Regions from separate parts of the Amorphus orientalis genome, predicted to be linked through region 2. Evidence: predicted binding sites of a transcription regulator. Region 2 holds the regulator's gene; each other region holds the start of a gene.

Region 1 (5,065 bases), on a different contig from region 2:
CCCAGGCATAGCGGTTGAGCGCGACCACGAACCGCTGGTCGGCGGGCCGCCAGCGCAGGTCCTTGACCATCAGGACCGCATCCTGGACGTGGGCGGAGACGACGGAAAGATCTTCGCTGTCGAGAGCCGCGAGCTTCAAGGGCGTCATGGGCGAGCGTCTTTTAGGATTGAGGAGGCGGACACCATGGCAGAGCCGTTCGCCAAATCCCTAGTCACTTCCCCGCCGCGACGCAACGTCGGCGGTGGCCGCAAGCGGCCGGCGGGCCGGACCGGAAGGCGCGCGGGCGTCAGCCCGAGATCCGTTCGATGTCGGCACCGCAGCGGCCGAGCTTGTCTTCCAGGCGCTCGAACCCCCGGTCGAGATGATAAACGCGGTTGATCGTGGTCTCGCCTTCGGCGGCGAGGCCCGCGATCACCAGCGACACGGATGCCCTGAGGTCCGTCGCCATCACCGGGGCGCCGCGCAGGGATTCGACGCCCTCCACGGTGGCCACCTGGCCGTCGAGATGGATCTTGGCGCCGAGCCGGGCGAGTTCCTGCACGTGCATGAACCGGTTCTCGAAGATCGTCTCGGTGATGTGCGAGGTGCCCTTCGCCCGGGTCATGAGGGCCATGAACTGGGCCTGGAGATCGGTCGGGAAGCCCGGGAACGGTTCCGTGCTGACGTCGACGGCGGTGATCCCGGCGCCGTTGCGGCGCACGCGGATGCCACGATTGGTGGCGGTGATCTCGGCACCGGCCTGTTCCAGGATCGCCAGCGGCGCCGACAGGAGATCGGCCCGGGCGTGGTCCAGGGTCACGTCGCCGCCGGTCATGGCCACGGCCATGGCATAGGTGCCGGTCTCGATCCGGTCCGGGAGAACCCGGTGGCGGGCGCCGGACAGCCGGTCGACGCCCTGGATCACGATCTCCGAGGTGCCGGCGCCCTCGATCTTCGCGCCCATCGCGGTCAGGCACTGGGCGAGGTCGACGATCTCCGGTTCGCGCGCCGCGTTGGACAGCACCGTTTCGCCCTTGGCCAGGCTCGCCGCCATCATCAGCGTGTGGGTCGCGCCCACGGACACGCCGGGAAAGGCGATGTGGGCGCCCCTGAGCCCGTTCGGCGCCTTGGCGATCGCGTAGCCCTGATCGATCTCGATCTCGGCGCCGAGCTTCTGCAGACCCTCGATGAAGAAATCCACCGGACGTGTGCCGATGGCGCAGCCGCCGGGCAGGGAGACCCGTGCAACGCCCATGCGCGCGACCAGAGGGCCGATCACCCAGAAGCTCGCCCGCATGGTGGAGACCAGCTCGTAGGGGGCCGTGGTGTCGACGATGGCACGGGCGCAGAGGTGAACGGTCTGGCCGGACATGCCGTCCTGGCCGGCGCGCTTGCCTTCCACGGACCAGTCGACGCCGTGATTGGACAGGATATGGAACAGCTGGTGGACGTCGCGCAGGCGCGGCACGTTTTCCAGCGTCAGCGTCTCGTCGGTGAGCAGGCTCGCGATCATCAGGGGGAGCGCGGCGTTCTTGGCGCCGGAGATCGGGATCGTGCCATTCAGCGGCGAGCCGCCCCTGAGCCGAATGCGATCCATGTCTCTCACCCCTTCGTTGAAACGCCCCCGCGCCGCGAAGGCCAACGGAACTAGACTACACCCGTCGCTCGCGCAAGCCGACCGGCGGAACCAATGGTGGACGGCCGACGGCGCCTCGACCCGTCCGGGTGTCGTGAGCCGGCTCAGGTCTTCTGAACAAAAGAATCCAGCACGCGCTTGCGGCCGGCCTTGTCGAAATCGACGGTGAGCTTGTTGCCCTCGACCGCGGACACCGTTCCGTTGCCGAATTTCTGGTGAAAGACCCGGGCGCCGATGGCGAAGGCGGGTTCATGATCCGCGACGCTTTTCGCGACCAGCTCGCCCTCGATGGTCATCGGCTCGCGGGACCGCTGGGCGCCGCCGGCCTTGCGCCGCTGGGCCCGCTCCCAGCCGGGGGTGGAATAGGTGGAGGAGAACGGCTCGACCCGGTCGAAGCGGCTCTCGCCGTAGCCCCCGTAGCCGCCGTATCCGCCCTGTTCGCGGACCTCGACATGGGCTTCCGGCAGTTCGTCGAGGAAGCGCGACGGCACGGTCGACTGCCACATGCCGTGGACGCGCCGGTTGACCGCGAACCAGACGAAGATGCGTTGGCGCGCCCGCGTCAGGCCGACATAGGCGAGACGGCGCTCTTCTTCGAGACCCGCCTGGCCGCTCTCGTCGACGGCGCGCTGGTGGGGAAACAGGCCTTCCTCCCAGCCGGGCAGGAAGACGGTGTCGAACTCGAGCCCCTTGGCGGCGTGGAGCGTCATGATGGTGACCGCTTCGGAGCCGGCATCGTTCTCGGTGTCCATCACCAGCGAGATGTGCTCGAGGAAGCTGGCCATGGATTCGAAGTCGTCCATCGCCCGGACGAGTTCCTTGAGGTTTTCCAGCCGGCCGGGCGCATCCGCCGATCGGTCCATCCGCCACATCTCGGTGTAGCCGGACTCGTCCAGGACGATCTCCGCCAGCTCGGTGTGGGTGAGCCGGTCGAGTTCGGAGCGCCAGCGGCCGAACGAGGCGAGCAGATCCTTCAGCGCCGTGCGCGTCTTCGGCTTCAGCTCTTCCGTCTGGGTCAGCTCGATCGCCGCCTGGAACAGCGGGATCTGGCGGGCGCGGGCGGTGTCGTGCAGCGTCTTCACCGCCACCTCGCCGATCGCCCGTTTCGGCGTGTTGATGATCCGCTCGAAGGCGAGATCGTCGGCCGGCTGCACGATAACGCGGAAATAGGCCAGGGCGTCGCGGATTTCCCGGCGCTCGTAGAAGCGCGGACCGCCGATGACCCGATAGGGCAGGCCGAGGGTGACGAACCGGTCCTCGAACTCGCGCATCTGGAACGAGGCCCGCACCAGGATCGCCATCTCGTCCAGCGACTTGCCCTTGCGCTGGAGGGATTCGATCTCCTCGCCGATGGCCCGGGCCTCTTCTTCGGAATCCCAGGCCGAGGCGACGGTCAGCTTTTCCGCGTCGTGATCCTCGTGCTCGGTGAACAGCGTCTTCCCGAGACGGCCCTCGTTGTGGCCGATCAGGTGCGAGGCGGCGGCCAGGATCGGTCCGGTCGAGCGGTAGTTGCGCTCCAGCCGGATGACGGCGGCACCCGGAAAGTCCTGTTCGAAGCGCAGGATGTTGTCGACTTCCGCGCCACGCCAGCCATAGATCGACTGGTCGTCGTCGCCGACCACGCAGAGGTTCCGGTTGCCCTGGGCGAGCAGGCGCAGCCAGAGATACTGGGCGACGTTGGTGTCCTGATACTCGTCCACCAGCATGTAGCGGAAGCGCTCCTGGTAGGAAGCGAGCACGTCCGGGTGGCTGCGGAAGATGTGGATCGGCTCCATCAGGAGATCGCCGAAATCGACGGCGTTCAGCACCCTCAGGCGCTCCTGATAGGCCTTGTAGAGGTCCGCGCCGCGGCCGTTGGCGAAGGCACGCGCCTCGCCCAGCGGCACCGCGTCGGGCGTGAGGCCGCGGTTCTTCCAGCCGTCGATGAGCGAATGCATCTGACGGGCGGGCCAGCGCTTGTCGTCGAGACCTTCGGCCTGGATGATCTGCTTGCACAGACGGATCTGGTCGTCGGCATCCAGAATGGTGAAGTCGGACCTCAGGCCGGACAGCTCCGCGTGCCGGCGCAGGATCCGGGTGCCGATGGCGTGGAACGTCCCGAGCCAGGCCATGCCCTCGGCCGACGGGCCGACCAGTCCGGAGATCCGCTCCTTCATCTCGCGCGCGGCCTTGTTGGTGAAGGTCACCGCGAGGATCTCGCCCGGCCGGGCGCGTCCGGTGGCGAGGATATGGGCGATGCGGGTGGTCAGGACGCGCGTCTTGCCGGTGCCGGCGCCGGCGAGCACCAGGACCGGACCGTCCACGGTTTCCACCGCGCGGCGCTGTTCCGGGTTGAGCTTGTCGAGATAGGGCGAGGGCCGCCCGCCGCCCAGCGCGCGCGCGGCAATGCCGCCCGCCCGGGGACCCGGGGCGGACGTCTCCTCAAAGCCCGTGATCGCGGGCATGGCCGAGCCGTCGGTGGAGCGAATCATTCCGTGATCCTGATCCGAATGGAACAATCCGGCAACAGCGGGGGCGCCGCGGGTGCCGTCCTGCTCCACAACATGGGTCCGGAACCGGCCGAAAGAAGGGTGCCGGACCAGCCGGCGCGGCGGACGGCTTGCGGCTGCCGTTCGGGTTTGCCTTTGATGGGCGCGATTTTTCTCCCGGAGGCCTGCCCATGACCATCGCCATCCAGTGCGCCATCCCCCAGGAGCTCGCCGTGCTGCGGGCCGAGCTCGACTGCCGCGACAGCGTCGAGATCGCGCATCTGCGGTTCGATCACGGAACGCTGTTCGGCCGGGACGTGGTGCTGGTCGGAACCGGTATCGGGAAGGTGAACACGGCGATGGTGGCGACCCTTCTGATCGACCGGTTCAAGGCGACGACGATCGTGTTTTCCGGCGTGGCCGGCGGGCTGGATCCGGATCTCGCCATCGGCGATGTCGTCATCGCCGAAAAGCTGCTGCAGCACGATTTCGGCTGGTTCGAGGCCGAGGAACTCAAGGTCTATCAGGCCGGCCACCTGCCGTTCTTCAATGCCACCGAGAAATTCGGCTTCGATCTGAAGTCCGCCACGCGAGCCCGGATCGCGTCCGCGCTGGAGGGCATCGAGCTGCCGGCGATGAAGGCGGAGGCGTCCGGCGGCGCACCGCGGGCGCCGAAAGTGGTGTTCGGCACGGTACTGTCCGGCGATCAGTACGTGAACTGCGAGACCACCCGCGGGCGGCTGTTCCAGACCCACGGCGGACGCGCCGTGGAGATGGAAGGAGCAGCACTCGCCCAGGTGGCGGAAATGCACGACGTCGAGTGGGTCGTGGTGCGCGCGCTCTCCGACCTCGCCGGCACGGAATCCCGGTTCGATTTCAATGACTTCGTCGACGCGGTCTCGGCCTCGTCGGCCAGGATCATGGAACGGATCCTGCCGGTGCTGTAAACCGGCGGGACCGGGGCGGCGCCCCTGTCAGGCC
Region 2 (5,065 bases):
GCCCGATAGGCCTCGACACCGAGCGCGCCGTGGCGCTTGGAGAGCTTGGCGCCGTCGGGGCCGTGGATGAGGGGGATGTGGGCAAAGCTCGGCACGTCCCAGCCCATGGCTTTGTAGATCAGCGTCTGACGGGCGGCGTTGGTCAGATGGTCGTCGCCGCGCACGATGTGGCTGACCTCCATGTCGTGATCGTCGACCACGACGGCGTGCATGTAGGTCGGCGATCCGTCGGAGCGCATGATGATGAAGTCGTCGAGGTCCTTGTTGGCGAAGGACACGCGGCCCTGGACGTGGTCGTCGATGACCGTCTCGCCGTCCAGCGGCGCCTTGATGCGGATCACCGGATCCACACCCTCCGGCGCCTCGGACGGGTCGCGGTCGCGCCAGCGGCGGTCATAGAGCGGCGGACGGCCCTCGGCGCGGGCCTTCTCGCGCATTTCGGTAAGCTCCTCCGCCGAGGCGTAGCAGCGATAGGCCTGACCGCTCTCCAGCAGCGCGTAGGCGACCTCGGCGTGGCGATCCGCGCGCAGGGACTGGAACACGGGGGCGTCGTCCCACTCGATGCCGAGCCAGGTCAGGCCGTCCAGGATGGCGGCGATGGCGGCTTCGGTGGACCGTTCCTTGTCGGTGTCCTCGATGCGCAGAAGCATCCGTCCGCCGGTGTGGCGCGCATAGAGCCAGTTGAACAGAGCGGTGCGCGCGCCGCCGATGTGGAGAAAGCCGGTCGGGGAGGGAGCGAAGCGCGTGACCACGGGCGCCGACATGTTTGCCTCTTTCGATTATCCGTTTTTCCCGCATTCTACCTCAGGGTGAAGATCGAGGGCGCGGGGCGGGGGTCGTTTAGCACGCCGTGCGCCGGGCGTGAACGCACGGGAGGGGCTTGTGGCGACGACGCGCGACCGGAAGGACGCACGGTCGGGGCAGGCGCGGTCATCGCGCCGGCGACTTCCGTTCGTCCCGCCGGGCCGCTTCGCCGCGCTCGGTGCCCTGCCGGGGCGATGCGCGGAATGGCTGTCGGACTGTCTTCACCTGGATCTCGACCGGGGCCGGGGCGTCCTGTGGCTGCCGGTCGCCGTGGCCGTCGGGGTGGCGGTCTATTTCGCGCTTCCCCGCGAGCCGCACTGGCCGACGATGCTTGCGCTCGCCGGGGCGCTCGTGGCCGGAGCGATGGCCAGCCGCCGCCGACCGCCGGTGTTCGCGGCGCTGGCGATGGCAGCATCGGTTGCCTTCGGGGTTGCGGCGGCGGCGGGCCAGACGGCCCGGGTCGCGGCGCCTGTTCTGGGCTGGGAAGGCACCCATACCCTGACCGGGTTCGTGGAACGGCGCGAGCCCCGGCCGGACGGAGCCGTGCGCTACGTGGTCCGGGTCGAAAGCCTGTCGCGGCTCGACCCCGCCGAGACGCCGGCGCGCGTGCGCTTCACCAGCCGGGGACGGGAGGACCCGCTCGACGTCGGCGAAGGGCTGACGGCTCTGGTCAGGCTGGCGCCGCCGCGGGGGCCTGTGGCGCCGGGCGCCTACGACGGCGCCCGCAGCCTGTTCTTCCAGCGGATCGGCGGGACCGGTTTTTCCTATGGCCAGCCGCGCCCGGCCGATCTCGGGCCGCCGCCGCTCCTGCTTCGTGCCAAGGCAGCGGTCGCGGGGGTGCGCGAGCGGATTGCCGGGCGGCTGCGCGCCGCCCTTCCCGGCGAGAACGGGGAACTGGCCGCCACTCTCCTGGTCGGCGATCGCGGCGGCATACCCGAATCGACACAGGAGGCCTTGCGGGCGTCCGGGCTCGGCCACATCCTGGCGATTTCCGGGCTGCACATGGCGCTGGTGGCCGGCACCGTGTTCGCCGTGCTGAGGCTGAGCCTTGCCGCCATACCGCCGGTCGCGCTGCGCTATCCGATCAAGAAATGGGCGGCGGCAGCGGCGCTCGCGGCAGGGCTGTTCTATCTGATCGTCTCCGGCGGGGCGGTGGCGACCATACGGGCCTTCGTGATGCTCGCCGTGGCGCTCGTGGCGGTGCTCGCCGACCGGCCGGCCCTGACCCTGCGCTCGGTCGCCGTGGCCGCGCTTGCGATCATGCTGTTCGACCCGGCCGCCGTCGTATCGCCGGGCTTCCAGATGTCGTTCGCGGCCGTCATCGCGCTGGTCGCCGGCTACGAGTATCTGGCCTCGCGCGAGCGGGCCGACCGGCCTCCGCCCCGACGCGGCCCGGTTCTTCGGGTGCTGCGGCTGGCTGCCCTCTGGATCGCAGGCCTGGCGCTGACCTCCCTGATCGCCGGTCTCGCGACCGGCCCGATCGGCGCCTTCCATTTTCAGCGGATCGCCGTGTTCGGCCTTCTCGGCAACCTTCTGGCCATGCCGCTCGTGACCCTGATCGTGATGCCCATGGGGGTGCTGTCGGTGGCGGTGATGCCGCTCGGTGTCGACCCGGTCCCGCTCGCTGCGATGGGCTGGGGCCTGGACGGGGTCGTGGCCGTCGCCAAACGGGTCGCGTCCCTGGGCGGCGATGCCGGCCATGTGGGCCGCATGCCCGCGGCAGCGGTGCTTCTGATGGCGGCCGGACTGCTCTGGCTCGCGCTCTGGACGGCCCGCTGGCGGGTTCTCGGCCTGCCGCTGGTCCTGGCCGGGCTGGCATTGACGCCTGCAGCCGCCCGTCCGGATATCCTGGTCTCCGACGACGGCCGCACGGTCGCTGCCCGCGGCACCGACGGTCGCCTGACAATCGCGACGGCACGGGGCGGGGATTTCGCGGCCGCGATGTGGCTCAGGGCCGACGGCGATCCGCGTCCTCTGGAAGACGTCACGGTGCGCGCCGGCGTCAGCTGCGACCCGTTCGGCTGCACGCTGCCGATTGCCCGCGGTCCCGGCGACATCGGTGGCCGCCGGATCGCCTTCGTGGAGCAGTCCCAGGCATTTCTATTGGATTGCCGCAGGGCGGAGATCCTGGTGACACGCCACACCCGTCCCGCCGGGTGCGAGGGGCCTCGGCTGGTGATCGACCGTCACATGCTGATGGAGCAGGGTGCTCTCGCGCTCTTTCGCATAAAGGATCCGCCCGGATACCGGATCGAGCGGGCCCGCCCGCCGGTGCCGCGACCGTGGAGCGCACGACCTGTGATCAGGAGATAACGCGGTTCTGGAAGACCGCCGGTGTCCGTTCGGCCCGAAACCGCTCAATAGCTGCGGAACAGGGCGACGAGCTTGCCCTGGATGCGCACCCGATCGGGTCCGAAAATCCGCGTCTCATAGGCCGGATTGGCCGCTTCCAGCGCGATGGACCCGCCCTTGCGCCGCAGCCGCTTCAGCGTGGCTTCCTCATCGTCGACGAGCGCCACAACGATGTCGCCGCTGTCGGCAGTGTCGGACCGTTTGATCAGCACCGTGTCGCCGTCGAGGATGCCTGCCTCGATCATGGAATCGCCACGGACCTCCAGCGCGAAGTGTTCTCCGCCGCCAACGAGGTCGGCCGGGACGGTGATCTGATGGCTTTCGGTCTGGATGGCGGCGATCGGAACGCCGGCAGCAATGCGGCCCATCACGGGGACGGTCAGGCCGGCGATCTCCGCGGGCTCGGGCTCCCGGGCGGGGACCGGCGGCGCCTTGCCGCGCGAGCCCTCGATCACTTCCGGCGCGAAGCCTTTGGTGCGCGGGCCGGCAAGGCCGGCATTGGCCGACTCGGGAAGCCGCAGCACTTCCAGTGCCCGTGCGCGGTTCGGCAGGCGCCGGATGAAGCCACGCTCTTCGAGCGCCGTGATCAGCCGGTGAATGCCGGACTTGGAGCGCAGGTCGAGCGCTTCCTTCATCTCGTCGAACGACGGCGGGACCCCGGTCTCCTTCAGTCGCTCATGGATGAACATCAGGAGTTCGTGTTGCTTGCGGGTCAACATGTCTTCGGCCCCACCCCTCGGTCCGGCGCATCGCAAATGCGTACAAATCAGGAACGAACACTACGCGTTCCATATGTGTTCCGCAAGGGTTAATGGCCGGTTACCCGATGGAAGGTGGAAACGGAGAACAGTGTAAGGCCACGGTGTGGCGGGCAGTGTGTCCGACGGTGTCAGAGCCGGATGATCCGGCAGGTCTCGCCGGCGCGGGCGTCGGGCGCGTGGGCTGGACGGACCAGGAGCGCCTTCGCAACGGCGAGGGTGGAGAGCATCGATGAGTCCTGCACGGAGAACGGCTCCACCAGCGGGGGCCCGGTCGGGCTTTCCGCCACCCGGGCGCGGACATAGTCCTCTCGGTCGCCGTTGGCCGGCATGTCCGAGGCTAGGACCGCGGGCTCGAACCACGGTCCGGGATCGGTGTCGCCCTGAAGGGCTCGCAGAAGCGGCGTCAGGAACAGAAGGGCGCAGACCAGGCTGGAGACCGGGTTACCCGGAAGTCCGAGCACCCTGAGATCGCTCAGCCGGCCGAAGATCAGCGGCTTTCCGGGCCGCATGGCGATCTTCCAGAAGCCGAGCTCCATGCCGACGTCGCCGAACGCCTGTTTGACCAGATCGTGCTCGCCGACCGAGGCGCCGCCGAGGGTGACGATCACGTCCGCGCCGCTCGCCCTTGCCCTGGCGAGGGCATCGGCGGTGGCTTCCCGTGCGTCGGGGACGATCCCGAGATCGAGGGGCTCGCCGCCAGCGGCCGCAATCATCGCGGCCAGCGCCGGGGTGTTCGAGGCGACGATCTGGTCCGGACCGGGGACAGCGCCGGGCGGGACGAGTTCGTCCCCGGTGGCGATCAGCGCGACCCGCGGACGCCGGGCGACCGGAAGCTCGGGATGGTTCATAGCGGCGGCAAGCGCGATGTGGCGGACGCCGAGCCGCGTTCCGGCGGTCAGAAGAGGCTGCCCTTCCTCGAAATCCAGGCCGGCCGCGCGAATGTGCCGGCCGGGCTCGACGGGAACGGCAACCTCCACGGTCTCCTCGTCGATCCGCTCCGCGTTTTCCTGGATCAGGATGGTTTCGGCGCCTTCGGGAACCGGCGCGCCGGTGAAGATCCGGACGGCTTCTCCGGGGGCGAGCGTGCCGGGATAGCGGCGTCCGGCCGCGGAAACGCCTGCGACCCTCAGACGGGCACCGGCCACGCG
Region 3 (5,065 bases), on a different contig from region 2:
CAGCCCGAAGAGGCGACGTTCCGGATGCGGGGCGACGTTCTCTTCCCGACCCAGCACCTGATCCGCGTCATCGAGGCGGCCCGGGCCAACCAGCGGATCCTGGAAGCCGATCTCTATGACGGCTCCGACGACGGCCGGCAGATGTACACGACCACCGCCGTCATCGGCGGGGAGAGCGACGCGCCGGTGGGCGAGGCGGACGACCGGCTGTCGGAAGCGGTCGGAGCCACCCGGCACTGGCCGGTGAGCCTCTCCTATTTCGACCTGTCGGCCGGCGAGGCAGGCGAACTGACGCCGGTCTATACGCTCCAGTTCCAGCTCTACGAGAACGGGGTGAGCCGCGCTCTGACCCTCGATTACGGCAATTTCAGCCTGACCGGCACGCTGGTCGAGCTGGACCGTCTGCCGAAGACGAGCTGTAATTAAGTCCGCCCGATAGGCTGGGAAAATGATCGCGCTTCAGTGCTTGAAGCAATTTTCGCGATGCCACTCGAGAAATTTCGGATGAGGCTGGTCCGCACGTCTCTTGGGCACAATCGCGTGTCCGGTCGGGTTGATGAATTTTTCGATCTCGTCGCGGTTGTTAGACTGTCGCGAAATTAGGATCTGAAGGTTATCATCTAGGCTGATCAAACCGCGGTCGAACATCCAGTGGGCGGTTCCTGATAGCGCCAGCCCGTTTTGGATGCTGTCGGGGCCGTCTGCCTCGACGGGTCGAATATGCGCCGCGTCCACCTCGGCGCGGCCGCCGCCATTGATGAACCGCAGACCGGTGATGGCGCACCTCTGGTCATAGGCCCGCAAAATCAGTTTCCTGAAGATGCGGTCGCGCACCGGGCGTGATGTGATCTGAAGCAGACGGTCTCGCGGCTGCTCGAAGACAAATGGCGCCTGGTCCTCCGCGAAGCCCAGCCCATCTAGCTGTTCATCAAGGCGAGGAAGGACAGGCTCTTCTTCAAATCCAGCGAGATCGAGGATTCGGAAGAAGTCGGCTTCAGAAATCGGTCTTACAGCTCGCTGAGCTCGTCCTGATGCTCGACCAGCATCGTTGAGAACGCCTCGTTCATGCGGGACACCCTGATGGTCGCGAAACGGAACGGGATTAGGGAACTCCAAGAATGACCCCGGCCGAATGATCGCAAGGAACATGTCGCGTGTTTCTGGGTCAGGTTCTATTCGCTCCACCTGAGCGACAGCGTAATATCCCTTCGTATTCGGAACCTTCGTTGGTTCGTAGTAGATGACCCAATTGCCGGCAATGTCTTGGGCTGGTCGGAAATAAGTAAGCGGGAATTGGTATTGCTCGGCTGGTGTGTCGTCATAGCGCGAGTCCGAGCGGTGAATGAAAACACCATAGCCCATTCGTCCGCCCCCATCAGTTTCCGTCCATCCCCAGCAGGGCGATGTTAAAGAACTGATTCCGCGAAGCAAATTGAATTGGGTGGATCTCCGAGCTCAAGTGTGATCCTCCCCTTTCGCCCGTCCGCGGCGGTCGCTTCCAAACGTCAGGCCCAGCTCCACCGACGCCTCGCCGTAGCGGCCGCGCAGGCGGTCGACAGCCAGTTCCGCGGCGGCGCGTTTCGCCCGCTCCGGCTCCAGCAGGTCGTCCGGGTCGGCGTTGACCGCCGGTTCCAGCTCCGAGACGCCGATCCCGATCAGGCGGAACGCGCGTCCGTCGGTTTCTTTGGACAGAAGGTCGGCGCCGGTCCGGTAGATCCGGTCGGCGAGCCGGGTGGCGTCGGAGAGCTGCCGGCTACGGGTGACCGTGCGGAAATCGCGCGTCTTCAGCTTCAGCGTCACCGTGCGGCCTGCGATCTCCTGGGCCTTCAGCCGGGCGGAGACCTTTTCGCTGAGCCGGCGCAGGATCGGCGCCAGCGTCTCGAAAGCGGAGATATCGCTCTCGAATGTGGTTTCGGACGACACGCTCTTGCGATTGTCCACCGGATCGACGGGGCGGTCGTCGATGCCCCGGGCGAGCCGTCCGAGCCGCGGCCCCTGGGCGCCCAGGCGCCGCAGCAGGGTTTCCTGGGAGGCGGTCTGCAGATCCCGGATCAGGCGGAAGCCGGCCTCCCGCAGCGTCCGGTCCATGGCGGGGCCGACGCCGGGCAGCCGGTTCACCGGATCGTCGGCGAGCCGGTCCACGGCCTCCGCCTGATCGATCACGACGAAGCCGCGGGGCTTGTCGAGATCGGAGGCGTATTTGGCAAGGAACTTGTTGGGCGCGAGCCCGATCGAGACGGTGATCCCGATCTCGCTCTCAACCCGGCTGGCGAAGCGGGCGAGCACCTCCGCCGGGCGGGCGCGATGCAGCCGCTCTGTCCCGGTCAGGTCGAGAAAGGCCTCGTCGATGGAGATCGGCTGAACCAGCGGCGTCAGATCGGTCATCAGGGCCCGGATCTCGCGGGCGACGGCCGCGTACTTCGTCATGTCGGGACGGATCACCACCGCATCCGGACAGGCCTCCAGCGCCTTGAACATCGGCATGGCCGAGCGCACGCCGGAGATGCGCGCGAGATAGCAGGCGGTGGAGACGACGCCGCGCCGCCCGCCGCCGATGATCAGCGGCTTTTCGCGCAGCGACGGGTCGTCGCGCTTCTCGATGGCCGCATAGAAGGCGTCGCAGTCTACATGGGCGATCGAGAGGTCCTGGAGCGATCGGTGGGCGACCACCCGCGGGCTGCGACAGGAGGGGCAGCGAAGGGCGGCTGCGCTTTGCGCGGCAAAGCTGGTATGACAGTCGCGACACAGTCCGGGTATCGACACCGGCTCCGTCCCTTTCGAACCCGCATCGCGGCGCCCGCTACGGTTCACATCCGCCCCACGGCCTCTATCATGCGCCGGTTCGGATGCGATTCGATAGCAGCCGTTCCAGCCTTGTCCCGGGGGGTTTATGGCCAAACGCGTTCTGATCGTGGAAGACAACGAGCTCAATATGAAGCTCTTCCACGACCTTTTGGAGGCGTCGGGCTACGAGGTCGTGGAAAGCCGAAACGGCACCACGGCGATCGAGCTTGCCCGCTCGGAACGGCCGGACCTCATCATCATGGACATTCAGCTTCCCGAGGTCTCCGGCCTGGACGTCACCCGGCAGATCAAGGCGGACGACGAGCTGAAGGCGATCCCGGTGATCGCGGTCACCGCCTTCGCCATGAAGGGGGACGAGGAACGCATCCGCCAGGGCGGCTGCGAAGCCTATCTCTCCAAGCCGATCTCGGTGGACAAGTTCCTGGAAACGGTCAGCACGTTCATCAAGACGGACTGAGCCGGGGCTGCAACGCAAACGCAAAAAGCGCCGGACGGACATGCCGCGCGGCGCTTCGGGCGAATTCGGAAGATCGATCAGGTGCAGGCGGACGATGGAGCGTCCGCCGCAGGCCCTATTTGATCTTCGCTTCGCGGAACTCGACGTGCTTCTTCGCGACCGGGTCGTACTTCTTCTTCACCATCTTCTCGGTCATGGTACGCGAGTTCTTCTTGGTGACGTAGAAGAAGCCGGTGTCGGCGGTCGACACGAGGCGAATCTTGATGGTCGTGGCCTTTGCCATGTGCGGCAGTCCTCGGCGCTGGTCTGGTCTGGGACGAAGCGGCCCGGGCCGCCAGTCGGCTCCACGGGCGCGAAATTCGTGAAGGGCGAAACCTAGTCGCCGCCGCGGCAAAGTCAAGCCGCAAGTGCGCCTCACCCGGAGACGGTGGATGCCCTGCGCAAGCGGCTGCCGGCCAGCACCGCGTAGGCCAGGAAGAAGGTGCCGACGACGACGCTGAAGCCGTGCGGCGTCCACAGGTCCAGCCCCAGCCCGATCAGGGCGGGCCCGATCAGCATCCCGGCCGCGTACATCATCACCACGGCGGAATTGGCGGAGGCGAGTTCGGTGCCGGTGAAGCGCGCGCCCAGATGGGTGAGGCCGACGGTGTAGAGACCGCCGATGATGCCGCCCCAGACGAACAGGATGGCGAGCAGCAGGAGCAGGTTCGCGCTCGCCAGCGGCAGGAGCAGGGCACCGCCCACGCCGATCAGGGCGCAGAGAAACAGGATCAGCCGGCGGTCCATCCGGTCCGCCAGGAGGCCGATGGGGATCTGCGTCACCACGTTGCCCAGCGCGAGGGCGGAGACGAGCAGGGCCGCCTGGCCCTCGGAAAACCCCTGGGCAAGACCGTAGAGCGGCAGAAGCGACATGCTGCCCGATTCCACCGCGCCGAAGGCGGCGACCGCGAACACGGCTGCCGGGGCGATGAGCACGAAGGAGAGGACGTTGGTGGTCGGCCGGTCCAGGCCCGTCGGCGACTGATCGGCAACCACCGCCATCGGGACGACGGCTGCCAGAAAGACCCCCGAGCCGATCAGAAACGGCAGGATACCGCTCGATCCGACCAGTCCGAGCACGGCCGGGCCGGCGGCGAATCCGATGGAGAGCACCGTCGCGTAAATGCCGATGGCGAGGCCGCGCTTGCCCTCCGGCGCGAGCGCGTTGATCCAGAACTCGCAGACGGCGAAGGCGGCCGTGGCGCAGGCATAGAAGACGAAGCGCAGCGGAAACCACGCCCAGAATTCGGTGAGGAGATAGAACAGCGGAAACAGCACCGCCATCAGGGCGAAGGCCACGAGCGCCACCCGCGACGCGCCGGCGAAGCTGACGAGGGCCGGGATAAGCAGCGGCACCGTCAGCGAGGCGATGCCGCCCACCGCGGAATTCACGCCGATCATGGTCGTGCTGACGCCGCGGTCTTCCAGCACCAGCGACAGGAGCGGCATGCCGAGACTGATCGACATGCCGACGGCGGTCATCGAGATGATGGCCGCGATCACCGCCCGCCACGAGCCGCCATCGGGAACCGTCGCGCCCGTCTCCGGTGTCATGGCGGTCAGACGACCTCTCGGATGAAGCCCTTGCCGCGCCAGCGATAGAACGAGATCGGAACGACCTGTTTCAGGTCGGGATCGGTCTTCAGCCGCTCCCGGAGTTCGTCGATGACCACGGTGGTGACTGTTGGCATGTCCAGGTCGGCGATATCCTCAAGCGGCACCCACTGGACCTCCTCCAGCTCGCCGGAGGGTCCGACATTGTCG

The links. The regulator LexA, encoded in region 2, represses DNA repair genes until DNA is damaged. The targets are predictions, from matches to a motif close to TGTTCNNNNTGTGTTCNG.
Region 1: a site for LexA is predicted at 4,107-4,124, ahead of J2S73_RS16115 (ATP-dependent helicase). Genes of this name have one in related genera too.
Region 3: a site for LexA is predicted at 2,865-2,882, ahead of J2S73_RS17880 (DNA polymerase IV). Genes of this name have one in related genera too.

What each region holds. Positions count from the first base shown of each region.
Region 1 is NZ_JAUSUL010000003.1:353,872-358,936, reverse strand. It holds gene J2S73_RS16125 (DUF2948 family protein) at 1-148, opposite strand, end outside; gene murA (UDP-N-acetylglucosamine 1-carboxyvinyltransferase) at 288-1,577, opposite strand; gene J2S73_RS16115 (ATP-dependent helicase) at 1,721-4,087, opposite strand; gene J2S73_RS16110 (5'-methylthioadenosine/adenosylhomocysteine nucleosidase) at 4,276-5,031, shown strand; gene J2S73_RS16105 (HigA family addiction module antitoxin) at 5,059-5,065, opposite strand, start outside.
Region 2 is NZ_JAUSUL010000002.1:479,156-484,220, forward strand. It holds gene gltX (glutamate--tRNA ligase) at 1-764, opposite strand, end outside; gene J2S73_RS10045 (ComEC/Rec2 family competence protein) at 883-3,117, shown strand; gene lexA (transcriptional repressor LexA) at 3,162-3,875, opposite strand; gene J2S73_RS10055 (molybdopterin molybdotransferase MoeA) at 4,046-5,065, opposite strand, start outside.
Region 3 is NZ_JAUSUL010000004.1:200,266-205,330, reverse strand. It holds gene J2S73_RS17890 (cell envelope integrity EipB family protein) at 1-426, shown strand, start outside; gene J2S73_RS17885 (HNH endonuclease) at 460-1,362, opposite strand; gene J2S73_RS17880 (DNA polymerase IV) at 1,456-2,757, opposite strand; gene J2S73_RS17875 (response regulator) at 2,891-3,262, shown strand; gene rpmG (50S ribosomal protein L33) at 3,378-3,545, opposite strand; gene J2S73_RS17865 (MFS transporter) at 3,677-4,855, opposite strand; gene J2S73_RS17860 (NUDIX hydrolase) at 4,861-5,065, opposite strand, start outside.